DNA from 2 places in the Bradyrhizobium sp. WSM1253 genome. Region 2 is predicted to be linked to the other one. Evidence: riboswitches for the same ligand, from Rfam matches in the RefSeq annotation. Region 2 holds a riboswitch; the other holds the start of a gene.

Region 1 (6,204 bases), 4.2 Mb from region 2:
TAATCGCTGTGGCCGAACTCGGCTTCGACCTTGCGCAGGGCCATCTGTTCGGAAAAGCCATGCCACTGAAGCAATTTGCACAGTCATCTTTCAACCCTGCTCCAGCTCGTCCAAAATAGTTGTGAGTGGCTGAGTGCGGCCAAGCGACGCTCGCGAGCACCGCCATGCCTACTCGGCACCAGGCATGAGGCTGAGCGCAATTCAGTCGGTCTGCAAGGCCAGTGTCGCTCGTCCCGCAGCACTTCATTTCCCTCCGAAGCTTGTTATACCACAAGCCCGTTTTGGCAAGCCTCCAGCGAGTCCTCCGCGCAGCTAGCGTTGCAGCCATGAGCGAGGCTTGCACAAACCTCCAGTCGGGGTGTGTGACCGGAGGTTTGCCGAGATCCGACGTAGACCTGCGTCCGTTCGCGGGTTTTTGTCGCCGCCGGTGGAGGAAGCGTCAGCCTCGCTTGCCCCCGCGCTGACGTGCCAAACAAACCGACGGACGCTTCCAGCGTCAAGTCGCGACTGACTCTCGCAAGAGGGCCCGATAGCTCGTAGCCTGAAATTGAAGCGACCTGTTGCTGTCGCAGACGCAACATGGTCTCAGACCCGGGACAGCCGAATTGGGCAAATTGCCCAACATTGAGCGCGTCTGCGTTTGGCACGGCATTTGAAAGGGATCGCCCATGGCATCGCTCGCCTAAGGAGTCGGAAGGCATGGCTTACAAGATCGTCGCTTCGCAATGCACCGTTTGTGGCGCATGTGAGTTCGAGTGTCCCAACGCGGCGATCAGTCTGAAGCGTGACATTTACGTTATCGATGCCAAAAAATGTACGGAGTGCGAGGGCCATTGCGACACGCCGCAATGCGCGGTGGTCTGTCCGGTCCCTGACACCTGTGTCCCGTCCAAGACAGGATAGGCAGCCCGCGACCAAAAGGCCTCATCGCTCGATTTCGCGAACGAAGTTGTAGATGTGGGACCTTGAGGAGACCACGACCGCATGGGGCGCATCGAGGTCGATTAACATCGTTATCAGCTTAAGACGCTGAGCGACGCCGAGGAACCCCTCAAAGGGCTCTGTCGGAGGACACCGTCGAATTTGTCACGAACAAGGACAAGGCCCTCGATGCTCAGTGGCCGCGTTACGGCCTATCGTCACTGGCGGCGAGTCGAGGCGAGGCAGACCCGGCGTCGAGCGGCCACGGACGCATCGAAGCCGGCGCAAAAGTCGCTGAGCACGTGAACACCTAGTGCACCGAGAAGATCATCTTGGCCAACCTCACGGAGGCGGACGACCTCGTGCCTGGTCGCGGGCCCGCCGAACACCAAGGAGCCGACCTGATCATCCGTTCGGTCCTGGAGCAATCCGGCTTTCGAAATTTCTAGGGAGCCTCGTGGGCTGTGACCAAACGGATGCCGGCCGAGGATGATCGCACCTTCCTGACGCGCAGGTTCGAAAAGTTGCTGACGGAAAAGGTCGCCTCCTCGCGATCACACAGATACCGAAAGCCGCCCGGGTTCGTTCCGGTGGTGGAGCTCAACCGTTACGCGAGCAGGGAGCGAATGCATTTCAAAAGCGGAGCCTCCACAGATCCGGGCGTGTTCACTAGGCCGCGAGCAAGACCGTCTTACCTGCCTAGTGCGCTCGTAATCGCTTGGGCAATATCGCAGCGAGAATCGGTAGGTTGACGCATCGATCCTCGTGCGCATAATTCAAGCCGTCGCGGTCTCCGGATTTCGTTTGATCCGGAGCTAAGAGGGAAGCCGGTGCAATGCCGGCGCTGCCCCCGCAACTGTAAGCGGCGAGCCGCTGTCCAACGAAGTCACTGAAGCCATGCGGCTTCGGGAAGGCCGGACAGCAGCGACGACCCGTGAGCCAGGAGACCTGCCTCGACAAGATATCGTCCACGGGCGGGGCGTCCCGGTGTGCGCCAAGCAGTTGTCGCTCACGCGATGTTCGCTGTCTGCGTCCGCCATGGCCTTTGCCCCAACATGGGGTCTAAGCTATGTCAATCCTTTCGCTTCCCGTTGCCACACTGGGGACGTCACGCATCGGCCCACGACGCGAACTCAAATTCGCGCTCGAGAGCTACTGGGCGGGAAAATCTAGCGAAGCCGAGCTCCTCGAGGCGGGGAGTGGACTTCGTGCCGCTAATTGGGCACGGCAAAAATCCCGCGGTGCGACCGTCATTCCTTCGAATGACTTCTCGCTCTACGACCATGTGCTCGATACCAGCCTAATGGTCGGCGCCATTCCCGACGTTTACGGCTGGAACGAAGGTCCTGTGTCGCTCAAAACCTACTTCACCATGGCGCGTGGCGCTCAAGACGGTGGTCACGCTCAGCATGGGCCCGGCGTAGCCGCACAGGAGATGACGAAGTGGTTCGATACGAACTATCACTACATGGTGCCGGAATTTCACCAGGATCAGATCTTTAAGTATGCCTCTCGGAAGCCGATCGAGGAATATGAGGAGGCAAGAAGCCTCGGTTATCAGACGCGGCCCGTCCTAGTGGGCCCAGTCACTTTCCTGAAGCTCGGCAAAAGCGTAAATCCCGCATTCAATCCGCTGTCGCTGCTTGATCGACTCCTCCCCGTCTATGTCGATGTTCTCCGCGAACTAGCCTCGCGCGGCGCTGAATGGGTTCAGCTCGACGAGCCATGCCTAGTGATGGACGTCGACGAAGCATCTCGGGCCGCTGTCCGCCGGGCCTATGCTCATTTCGCTAAGGCCGTGCCGGCGCTTAAAATCATGCTGGCCACATACTTCGGGGCTGTCGGCGACAATCTTGAAACAGTATTGGCCTTGCCCGTTGCCGGGGTTCATGTCGACCTGGTTCGTGCACCTGACCAGTTGGACGCGATTGTCGCCAGAGCAGGTAGAGATCTAGTGGTCTCGCTCGGTGTCGTTGATGGTCGCAACGTGTGGCGCTCTAATCTGCCGGCGCTACTCGACCAACTTGCTCCTATGGTCAAAAAACTGGGCAGGGACCGTGTTCAGATTGCCCCCTCCTGCTCGCTGCTTCATGTTCCGACCGATATTGAACTAGAGATCGATCTCGATCCCAATCTGAAGACGTGGTTGGCGTTCTCAGTGCAGAAGATCAAGGAACTTTCGATATTGGGCAAAGCGCTGGCTGGCCATGCTGCCGACGTGGCCGATGAACTCACGCTCTCAGAGGATGCATCCGTCACCCGCGAAACATCGCCGAAGATCCACAGTGCGAACGTCGCCGGACGAATGGCCGCGATCGACGATAGCATGCGTCGCCGTCGCAGTGCGTTCACCCAGCGCGCCGACGTCCAGCGCGTCGCCTTCGCATTGCCGATGTTTCCAACCACAACCATCGGATCTTTCCCGCAAACGGCGGACGTCCGCAATGCGCGTGCAGCTCATGCGCGGGGAGCGCTGAATGACACGCAGTACGAGCAGCTTCTGAAAGCGGAGACAGCCCATACCGTGCATTGGCAGGAAGATATCGGCCTGGACGTGCTCGTACACGGTGAGTTCGAGCGCAATGACATGGTTCAATACTTTGGCGAGCAGCTGTTGGGTTTCGCATTCACCAAGCACGGCTGGGTTCAGTCTTATGGCTCGCGGTGCGTTCGTCCTCCTATCCTGTTTGGAGATGTCTCCCGCCCGAAGCCCATGACCGTTAAATGGTGGCGACATGCGCAGTCTCTGACCAAAAAACCCGTCAAGGCTATGCTGACCGGACCGGTGACGATCCTGAACTGGTCGTTTGTCCGTGACGACATCCCGCGGAGCGAGACATGCCGACAGATCGCTCTCGCGATCCGAGACGAGGTCATCGACCTTGAGGCGGCTGGAGCGACCATGATCCAGATCGACGAGGCTGCGTTGCGGGAGGGATTGCCACTGCGCAAATCGCACTGGAAGGACTATCTAGATTGGGCAGTGGACAGTTTCCGTGTTTGCTCCTCCGCTGTCGCTGACGGAACTCAGATCCATACGCACATGTGCTATTCCGAGTTCAACGAAATCATCGATGCGATCGCAGCAATGGATGCCGACGTCATTTCAATCGAGGCGTCGCGCTCCAAAATGGAATTGCTCGACGCTTTCAAGAGCTACAAATATCCTAATGAAATCGGGCCGGGCGTCTATGACATTCATTCACCGCGCATTCCCGCAGCAGCCGAGATCAAGCAGCTGATTGTGTTGGCGCGGCAGCGGGTTTCCGATCGGCAGCTCTGGATCAATCCCGACTGCGGACTGAAAACTCGAAGATGGGAGGAGGTGCGTCCCGCGCTCGTCAATATGGTGGCCGCCGCACGCGAGTTGCGGGCCGAGGCATGATCGTACGGAGCGTGTCGCCAACCTATCTGTGAATAAGATGAACGCGCTTTGGGAGCTCGCGATAACCTTGCGAGCTTCCAAAGTTTCCAGCGCCTACGAATGCCGGTTTGCCCCGGCGGAGGCGATCGCATACAGCGGCGACAAGCTCGAATCCGGCGGACGACCGCATGCCGGCCATACCGATTAGGTGACATATTCCCAGTCACTTGCGCTCGACGCGAACCACGATCCTATCGCTTCATTTATCCATCCCATGGATGCGTCCCATCACAACAATCTATTTTACCGCCCTTGCGGAATTTCATACCTAATTTGCGCCTTCGCGCGGTCTTCGGGAAGATTTGCTGGTATTCGGCGGTGCCAAAATACTGGCGCGTGACGGCAAACTGACGGTTGTTTCAGGGCTCGGCAGTCAAACCGCCTGCGCGATGGATCCCAGCTCCGTCAAGGCGCTGCCCGTGCCAACCGGACAGCTGGCAAGTGGTGAGCAAGTCCTGAAGTTTACGACAGGAGCGGAAGGCAAGCGGCTCGCTAAGTTGTGCAGAGCGATATCCGCTTCTTGTTGTTTGACGGCGAGTGCCCTCGTCGTAAGTCGATCGCCGGTAGTCCTCCCTACCGACGAAAGCTGGAACGATGCGGAAAGCAGCGTCGCTCCCGCGTGACTTTCGCCCGGCCTCGCATTGAGGCCGGGCGGCTTTTTATGTGCCTGCTTATCAGTGACAGCAGGGGATCATTCATTTTGGCGTCATTGCGGGACCCCGGGTTCTTGGAGCGCATCTGTTGCTGTTCGGCAGGGCATGAGGGCCGGTGCTGCTAAGGCTATCTGTCTATTGAAGGCTTTGGTGTCGTGTTGGTGCGCGTCGGCAGTATCGGATATTCGATCTTAGGCAGCCGACCGGTCAGCGAATTCAGAAATGAGATAATGTCGTTTTCCTCTCTATCGCTAAGCTTGGTGCCGAGCTGGATTTCACTCATCAGGGCAACAGCTTGCTTCAGGCTCCAAACCTGTCCCGAATGAAAGTAAGGGGCTCGCAACGCGACGTTTCGCAATGGCGCCGCGCGGAAGACATATTCGTCGCCGACCGCCCTGGTGACCGCAAACCGACCCTTATCGGCGTCCGGAAGCACGCTGGCGTCCGGCTTTTTCATCACGCCGAACGGGAAGTAGGCCTGTCCACCGAGATTGATACCATTGTGGCAAGAGGAACATCCCTTCGCCATAAACAGTGCCAACCCTGACTTCTGCTGATCATCGAGAGCATGTGTATTGCCCTCCAGATACTGATCGAATGGAGCCGCAGGTGTAATGAGAGTCGCTTCAAAAGCCTCGATCGCCTTCGCAAAATTTTCAAAGGTGACCGGTCTCGCTTCGTTCGGAAAAGCGTTGTTGAACAAGACGACATAGCCGGGCATTGAGTTCAAGAGACCGAGCACATGATCTGGAGTCGCATTCATTTCGGCACTCGCCTGCACAGGGCCGGTGGCTTGCCTTGAGGTCCGCGGCGCGTCCGTCCCAAAATTGCGCCGCATTGAACACTGCGTTGTAGACAGTTGGGGCCCGGCGCAGGCCGACCTTCCAGCCGTGACCAACGGAGGTCGGACCGGCATCGACTCCGCCGGTGCCGAGATTGTGGCACGTATTGCAGCTAATGATTCCGCTCGCCGATAGCCGCGGATCGAAGAACAGCATCTTGCCAAGCTCGACCTTTCCATGCGTCACCGGATTGTCTTTTACTGCAGGAATGACCGAGGGGATTGGATGGAAGATCTGCTTGGCGTTTCTCATCAGATCATCGCCGGCGTTAGCTCCTGACGACATCAGCAGCCCAATAGCTAAAATAGATGCTTCAGCGACAAGCCGAAGCTCCGGGATTGACATGTTCATACACCGCCTCATT
Region 2 (6,204 bases):
CGTCGAACCCCTTCTCGCGCAGTGCGGCGATCAGGGCATCGACCGGGCCAGTGTCGGCAGCGGTGAGATAGGAGCGATAGAAGGCCACGAGCGCTCGCGGCGTGCCCTCATCCGACGCCGGCGCGGCAATGACGCCGCGCGCCGGATCGTAAATACCCATCTCGGGCACGGTCATCTCGCCGATAACAGGCCCCGCATAGAGGCCCGAAGCCAGCGCAAGCTGCGCGATTGCGGCTTGCGATGCGACGTGGCCGCCGGTGTCGCAGAGCACCTTGAGCCGCCGCAGCGTCGAGACCGGCAGGGTCGAATACGCGTCCAGCCGCGTATCGTCGCGGCCGTCGGCCGGCAGCACGGCCAGCACGATGCCGCGCTCCCTCGCCAGTTGCTGCAGGGCCGCGAGCCCATATGACCAATAGGATTCCCCACCGATCAGACGCACGAGGATGCCGCGCGCCTGCGCCAGCGTGCGCTCGATATAGGTGTCGACCGAGAGCGGGTGACGGAGTTCGGCGAGATTGACGAGCCGTAGCGACGGCAGGCTGTCGCGACCACGGCGCCAACCGGCCGCGAACGCCGCTAGATCGGAATCCGAATACGAGAGCACCACGAGATCGGCCGGGTCCTGGCCGATGTCCCTTGGTATCGCGGTCTCCTCGAGACCGCGGCTCTCGCGGAAGACGACGTGCATCAGATACCTAGTCCCGCCTTGATCGCGGCTTCATCAATGTTTCCGTGCTCGCCGATCACGACGAGCTTTGACTGCCTCGCACCCGCGCCCCAGGGCTTGTCGAACTGGTGGCGCACGCGCTCGCCGACCGCTTGCAGCAAGAGGCGCATCGGCTTGCCTTCCATCGCGATGTAACCCTTGACGCGCAGCACATTCTGCTCGCGCGCCAGCCGCTGAACGGATGCAACCAGCGCGTCGATATCGGTGACCTCGGGAAGATCGATCACGACCGACGCAAAATCGTCGTGCTCATGATCCTCCTCGCCGTCGTGATGCGAGGGACGCGCGGCGAGATCGTTCTCGGCGGCAGCACCGAGGCCGAGGATGAGGCGCGCGTCGATCGCGCCGTCGGTGATCGCCAGCATCGGCACGCGGCGCGGCATCTCGGCGGTGATCGCCGCTTTGGCGGCTTCGAGCCCTGCCGCGCCCGCAAGATCCGCCTTGGTCAGCAGCACGATGTCGGCGCAGGCGATCTGGTCCTCGAACACTTCCGACAGCGGCGTCTCATGGTCGAGATTCTCGTCCGCCGCACGCTGCGCCTCGACGGCGTCAGGATCGGGCGCGAAACGGCCGGCGGCGACAGCTTCGGCGTCGGCGAGCGCGATCACGCCGTCGACCGTGATGCGCGAACGGATCTCCGGCCAGTCGAACGCCTTCAGCAACGGCTTGGGCAGCGCCAGACCCGAGGTCTCGATCAGGATATGATCGGGGCGCACCGGTCGCGACAGCAGCTTCTCCATGGTTGGAATGAAATCGTCGGCGACGGTGCAGCAGATACAGCCATTGGCGAGCTCGATGATGTTCTCTTCCGGGCAATTCGCATCGGCGCAGGATTTCAGAATCTCGCCATCGACGCCCTCGCTGCCGAACTCGTTGACGAGCACCGCGAGCTTCTTGCCGTTGGCGTTGGCAAGCAGGTGCTGGATCAGCGTGGTCTTGCCGGAGCCGAGAAAGCCCGTGACGACCGTGACCGGGACTTTTGCGAGCGAATTCATTCGGCGGCCTCCGGCACGACGGCCAAGGTGAGAATGGGGGGAATGCGGGCAAGCGATTGCTTGCGGAAGATCTCCGGGCGGCTGCGCCAGGGCACGAGGCCATCGGGCGCGGCCGCATAGGCCGCGGCGCCCGCAACCACGTCGCTCGCATGCGCATCCGACAGACGGCCGTAGACATAAGACCAGCGGCCGGGCGCGCTGAGCGCGACCGAGCAACCCTGGTTGCATGCAGACAGGCATTCGACGGGAACCACGGTGACGCCGTCGGGCACACCGGCCTCAAGGATCGCACCATGCAGGCGCTTGCCCGGCGTCGTCTCGCCCTCGCCAAGCGTCTGGCCGGCGCGGCAGGTAATGCAGACATGAAGTGTGACGGTCATCGCTTCTTCCAGAATAAACAGCGGGAAGCGATGAGGCCCACGAACCGTTCTTGCGAAGGTCCGTTTCCCCGTCGCGGAACACCCCGTCCGCCGGTCCAAAATCGTCCGCGCTGGCAGGTCTCCCGGCTTCCGGAGCAGGGTTTCCCCTTCGATCCCCGCCTTCCCGATCCCCTAGGGGTCAGTGGCTTCGGGCATCTCTCCGGTCACGGTCGCGGGGGCGGCTGCATTTTGGAACCAAATCTTGCCGATTCGGACCCTATCGCATTCCCTCTTCGCCTGTCGTAGGACAGGAACCAACGCCGGGTCACCATTTGCCCCCGACCGCCTCTTGTCAAGCCGAAGGACCCCGTCCGATGACGTCAGAACCGGATACCCAGACGGCCGACGAAACCGACGCCCGTCACGCCTCGAAAATGGCGAAGAAGAAGGTCGCCCGCGACAAGATCATGGCGACCAAGAGCGGCGAAAAGGGCCTCATCATCGTCCACACCGGCGCCGGCAAGGGCAAGTCGTCCTCGGCCTTCGGCATGATCGTCCGCTGCGTCGCCCATGGCTTCCCCTGCGCGGTCGTGCAGTTCATCAAGGGCGCCTGGGACACCGGCGAGCGCCGCATGCTCACCGGCCATTTCGGCGACCTCTGCCAATTCCACGCCATGGGCGAGGGTTTTACCTGGGAGACGCAGGACCGCGCCCGCGATATCGCAGCCGCGCGCGCCGGCTGGGAAAAGGCCAAGGAGCTGATCCTCGACCAGAATCTCCGCATGGTCGTGCTCGACGAGATCAACATCGCGCTGCGCTACGACTATCTCGACATCGCCGAAGTCGTCGATTTCCTGGTGACCTCGAAGCCACCGATGACGCATGTCGTGCTCACCGGGCGCAACGCCAAGGACGAGCTGATCGAGATCGCCGATCTCGTCACCGAGATGACGCTGATCAAGCATCCCTTCCGCTCCGGCATCAAGGCGCAAGCCGGCGTCGAGTTCTAAGAAACTCGCGATGGCGCGCGCATTGATGATCCAGGGGGGCGGCTCGGACGTGGGCAAGTCGCTCATCGTCGCCGGCCTCGCGCGCGCCTTTGTGCGACGCGGCCTGCGCGTGCTCCCGTTCAAGCCGCAGAACATGTCGAACAATGCTGCCGTCACGGTCGACGGCGGCGAGATCGGTCGCGCGCAGGCGCTCCAGGCGCTCGCCGCCGGCGTCGAGCCGCACACCGACATGAACCCGGTGCTGCTCAAGCCCGAGACCGATGTCGGCGCGCAGGTGATCGTGCAAGGAAAGCGCATCGCGACCGCGCGTGCGCGCGAATATGCGGCGATGAAGCCGTCATTGATGGCTGCGGTGCTGGAGAGCTTCGAGCGGCTGAAGGCGCGCGCCGATCTCGTGCTGGTGGAAGGCGCCGGCAGTCCGGCCGAGGTGAACCTGCGCAAGGCCGACATCGCCAATATGGGTTTTGCGCGCAAGGCTGGCGTGCCGGTCCTGCTGGTCGGCGACATCGACCGCGGCGGTGTCATCGCGCAACTCGTCGGCATCAAGACGGTGATCGACCCGGATGATGCCGCGATGATCCAGGGATTTGTCATCAACAAGTTCCGCGGCGATCCCACGCTGTTCGACGACGGCTATAAGCTGATCGAAGAAAAGACCGCATGGCGCGGCTTCGGCGTGCTGCCCTGGTTCGCGCGCGCCGGCGAGCTGCCGGCTGAGGATGCGCTGGGCCTGAGCGATGCGCGCAAGCCGGGCCAATGCAAGATCGCCTGTCTCGCGCTGTCGCGGATCGCCAATTTCGACGATCTCGATCCGCTCAAGCTCGAGCCTGGCGTCGATCTCGTGATGGTGCGGCCGGGCGAGGCAATTCCCGGCGATGTGCGCCTCGTCATCATTCCCGGTTCGAAATCCACCCGCGGCGACCTCGCCTTTCTGCGCGCTCAGGGCTGGGACATCGATCTCCTGGCTCATTACCGCAGAGGCGGCCATGTGCTCGGCCTCTGCGGTGGCTATCAGATGCTCGGACGAAGCGTCACTGATCCCGAGGGGATCGAGGGACCCGCGGGCGATACACCGGGTCTCGGACTTCTGGAGGTCGAGACGGTGATGACCCCGCAGAAGACGCTGACGCGTGTCGCGGCCGTGCATGCCGCGACGGATCAGCCGATCGAGGCCTACGAAATCCACATCGGCCGCACCGATGGGCCGGATCGCACGCGGCCATTCGCAAGGCTGAACGGCGAACTGGAAGGCGCGATCTCACGCGACGGACGCGTGCAGGGCAGCTATCTGCACGGCCTGTTCACGTCGGATGATTTCCGCAAGGCGTTCTTGGCGAAGCTCGACATTCCCGCAGGCAACGAGCCCTATCACGCCAGGGTCGAGAGTGCGCTCGATGCGCTTGCTGATCACATCGAGCAACATCTCGACGTCGACGGCCTGCTCGCGCTAGCGCGCTAGCGCCTCGGCCAGGCGCGTCCATTCGGAGTCGCCGCCCGGAAGCCCGAGGCGCAGCCATGTCGGCTCCCGCGCGAACACGCGCGACCAGATATGGCGACGCGCCAGTCTCTCCTGCGCCGCAAGCGCGTCAGGCGTCTCGTAGAGACGAAACAGCTGCGTGCCGCCAACGAGCGTCCAGCCTTGCGACCGCACCATGCCGTCGAGGCGAACGCAGTCTCGCGCCAGCCGCGCGGACGCGGCCTCGGCCCAGGCATCGTCATGCAGAGCGCGGCAACCGATCGCGATCGCCGGTCCCGAGACCGGCCAAGGCCCCGACATCGATGCGAGCCTGGCGATGTCGGAGGAATTGCCGAGCGCGAAGCCGAGCCGCAGGCCGGCAAGGCCGTAAAACTTTCCAAAGGAGCGCAAAATCAGCAGCCCCGGCCGGTCCTCGGATGCAAGCGAAAGCTGCGGTGCCACATCGGCAAAACTCTCGTCGACGACGAGACGGCCGACGCGCGGCAGCAGTGACAGCAAATCCCTTGGTGTGTGGCATCGGCCGTCGGGATTGTTGGGATTGACGACAATGGCGAGGTCCGCGCCCGCCAGTGCGTCGAGCTCCCCGACCTCCTGGACCTCCCAGCCCGCAGCCGAGAGGACCCCGGCATATTCGTTGTAGGTCGGCGCGAGGATGCGCGCGCGGCCGGGCGGCGCGAGTTGCGGCAGCAGTTCAATCGCGGCCTGTGCGCCGCCGAGCGCGACAACCGCCGCGCTCGTGCGGTAAGCGTGCCGCGCCGCCTGATGCAGCGCCTCGATTTCGCCGCGCGAGGGCAACGCGCTCCACGCGCGCGAGCTCACCTCGCCCACGGGATAAGGCAGGCGGTTGATCCCGGTCGACAGATCGATCCAGTCCTCCGCGCGACCGCCGAACCGCTGCTGGGCCTGATCGAGATTTCCACCGTGCTCGCGCATGCGCTGTTCTTTCACGCGAAGGCCAGGATCGCAAGGAGGCCGGCGAGCAGCAGCATGGCGCGGCGGTAGACCGTCAATCCCCGATCGATGTCGGCGGCAAGCGGATCGCGCGCACCTTCATTCAGCCATGGCTCGTTCGTGGTGCTGCCGTGATAGATCCGCGGACCGCTGAGCCGCACACCAAGCGCACCCGCCATCGCTGCTTCCGGCCAGCCGGCATTGGGCGAACGGTGACGGCGTGCATCCCGCGTCATGCAGGACAGCGCCTCTGATCGCCGTGGCGCCAACAGCACGAACAGAAATCCGGTCAGCCGCGCCGGAACGAAATTGGCGACGTCGTCGATGCGCGCCGCGGCCCAGCCGAAAGCTTCGTGGCGTTCGGAGCGATGGCCGATCATGGAGTCCAGCGTGTTGATCGCTTTGTAACCCAAAATGCCGGGAAGACCGAACAGCGCGCCCCAGAACACGGGTGCGACGATCCCGTCGGACGCATTCTCGGCGAGGCTCTCGATCGCCGCGCGCGCGATGCCGGCCTCGTCGAGCGTCAGGGGATCGCGGCCGACGATGCGCGAGACCGCGTCGCGCGCGGCGGCGATGTCACCGGCCCGCATGGGATTTGCGACGGCAGCAACGTGGTCGAGCAACGAGCGCAGCGCGACCAGCGGCCAGGCGAGGACGCCGACCAGCACGACCTGGATCTCCA

The links. A riboswitch is a leader RNA that binds a small molecule or an ion and turns the genes downstream of it on or off. The one in region 2 is predicted to bind cobalamin.
Region 1: another riboswitch for cobalamin. It lies ahead of metE (5-methyltetrahydropteroyltriglutamate--homocysteine S-methyltransferase); the one in region 2 lies ahead of BRA1253DRAFT_RS08760 (DUF1636 domain-containing protein).

What each region holds. Positions count from the first base shown of each region.
Region 1 covers NZ_JH600073.1:5,673,805-5,680,008, forward strand. The annotation lists gene BRA1253DRAFT_RS28100 (EAL domain-containing protein) at 1-119, shown strand, start outside; gene BRA1253DRAFT_RS41835 (4Fe-4S binding protein) at 700-903, shown strand; cobalamin riboswitch at 1,692-1,892, shown strand; gene metE (5-methyltetrahydropteroyltriglutamate--homocysteine S-methyltransferase) at 1,991-4,306, shown strand; gene BRA1253DRAFT_RS45370 (cytochrome-c peroxidase) at 5,126-5,719, opposite strand; gene BRA1253DRAFT_RS45375 (cytochrome-c peroxidase) at 5,655-6,191, opposite strand.
Region 2 covers NZ_JH600073.1:1,452,842-1,459,045, forward strand. The annotation lists gene cobN (cobaltochelatase subunit CobN) at 1-688, opposite strand, end outside; gene cobW (cobalamin biosynthesis protein CobW) at 688-1,722, opposite strand; gene BRA1253DRAFT_RS08760 (DUF1636 domain-containing protein) at 1,719-2,102, opposite strand; cobalamin riboswitch at 2,197-2,415, opposite strand; gene cobO (cob(I)yrinic acid a,c-diamide adenosyltransferase) at 2,456-3,091, shown strand; gene BRA1253DRAFT_RS08770 (cobyric acid synthase) at 3,102-4,550, shown strand; gene cobD (threonine-phosphate decarboxylase CobD) at 4,539-5,501, opposite strand; gene cbiB (adenosylcobinamide-phosphate synthase CbiB) at 5,513-6,204, opposite strand, start outside.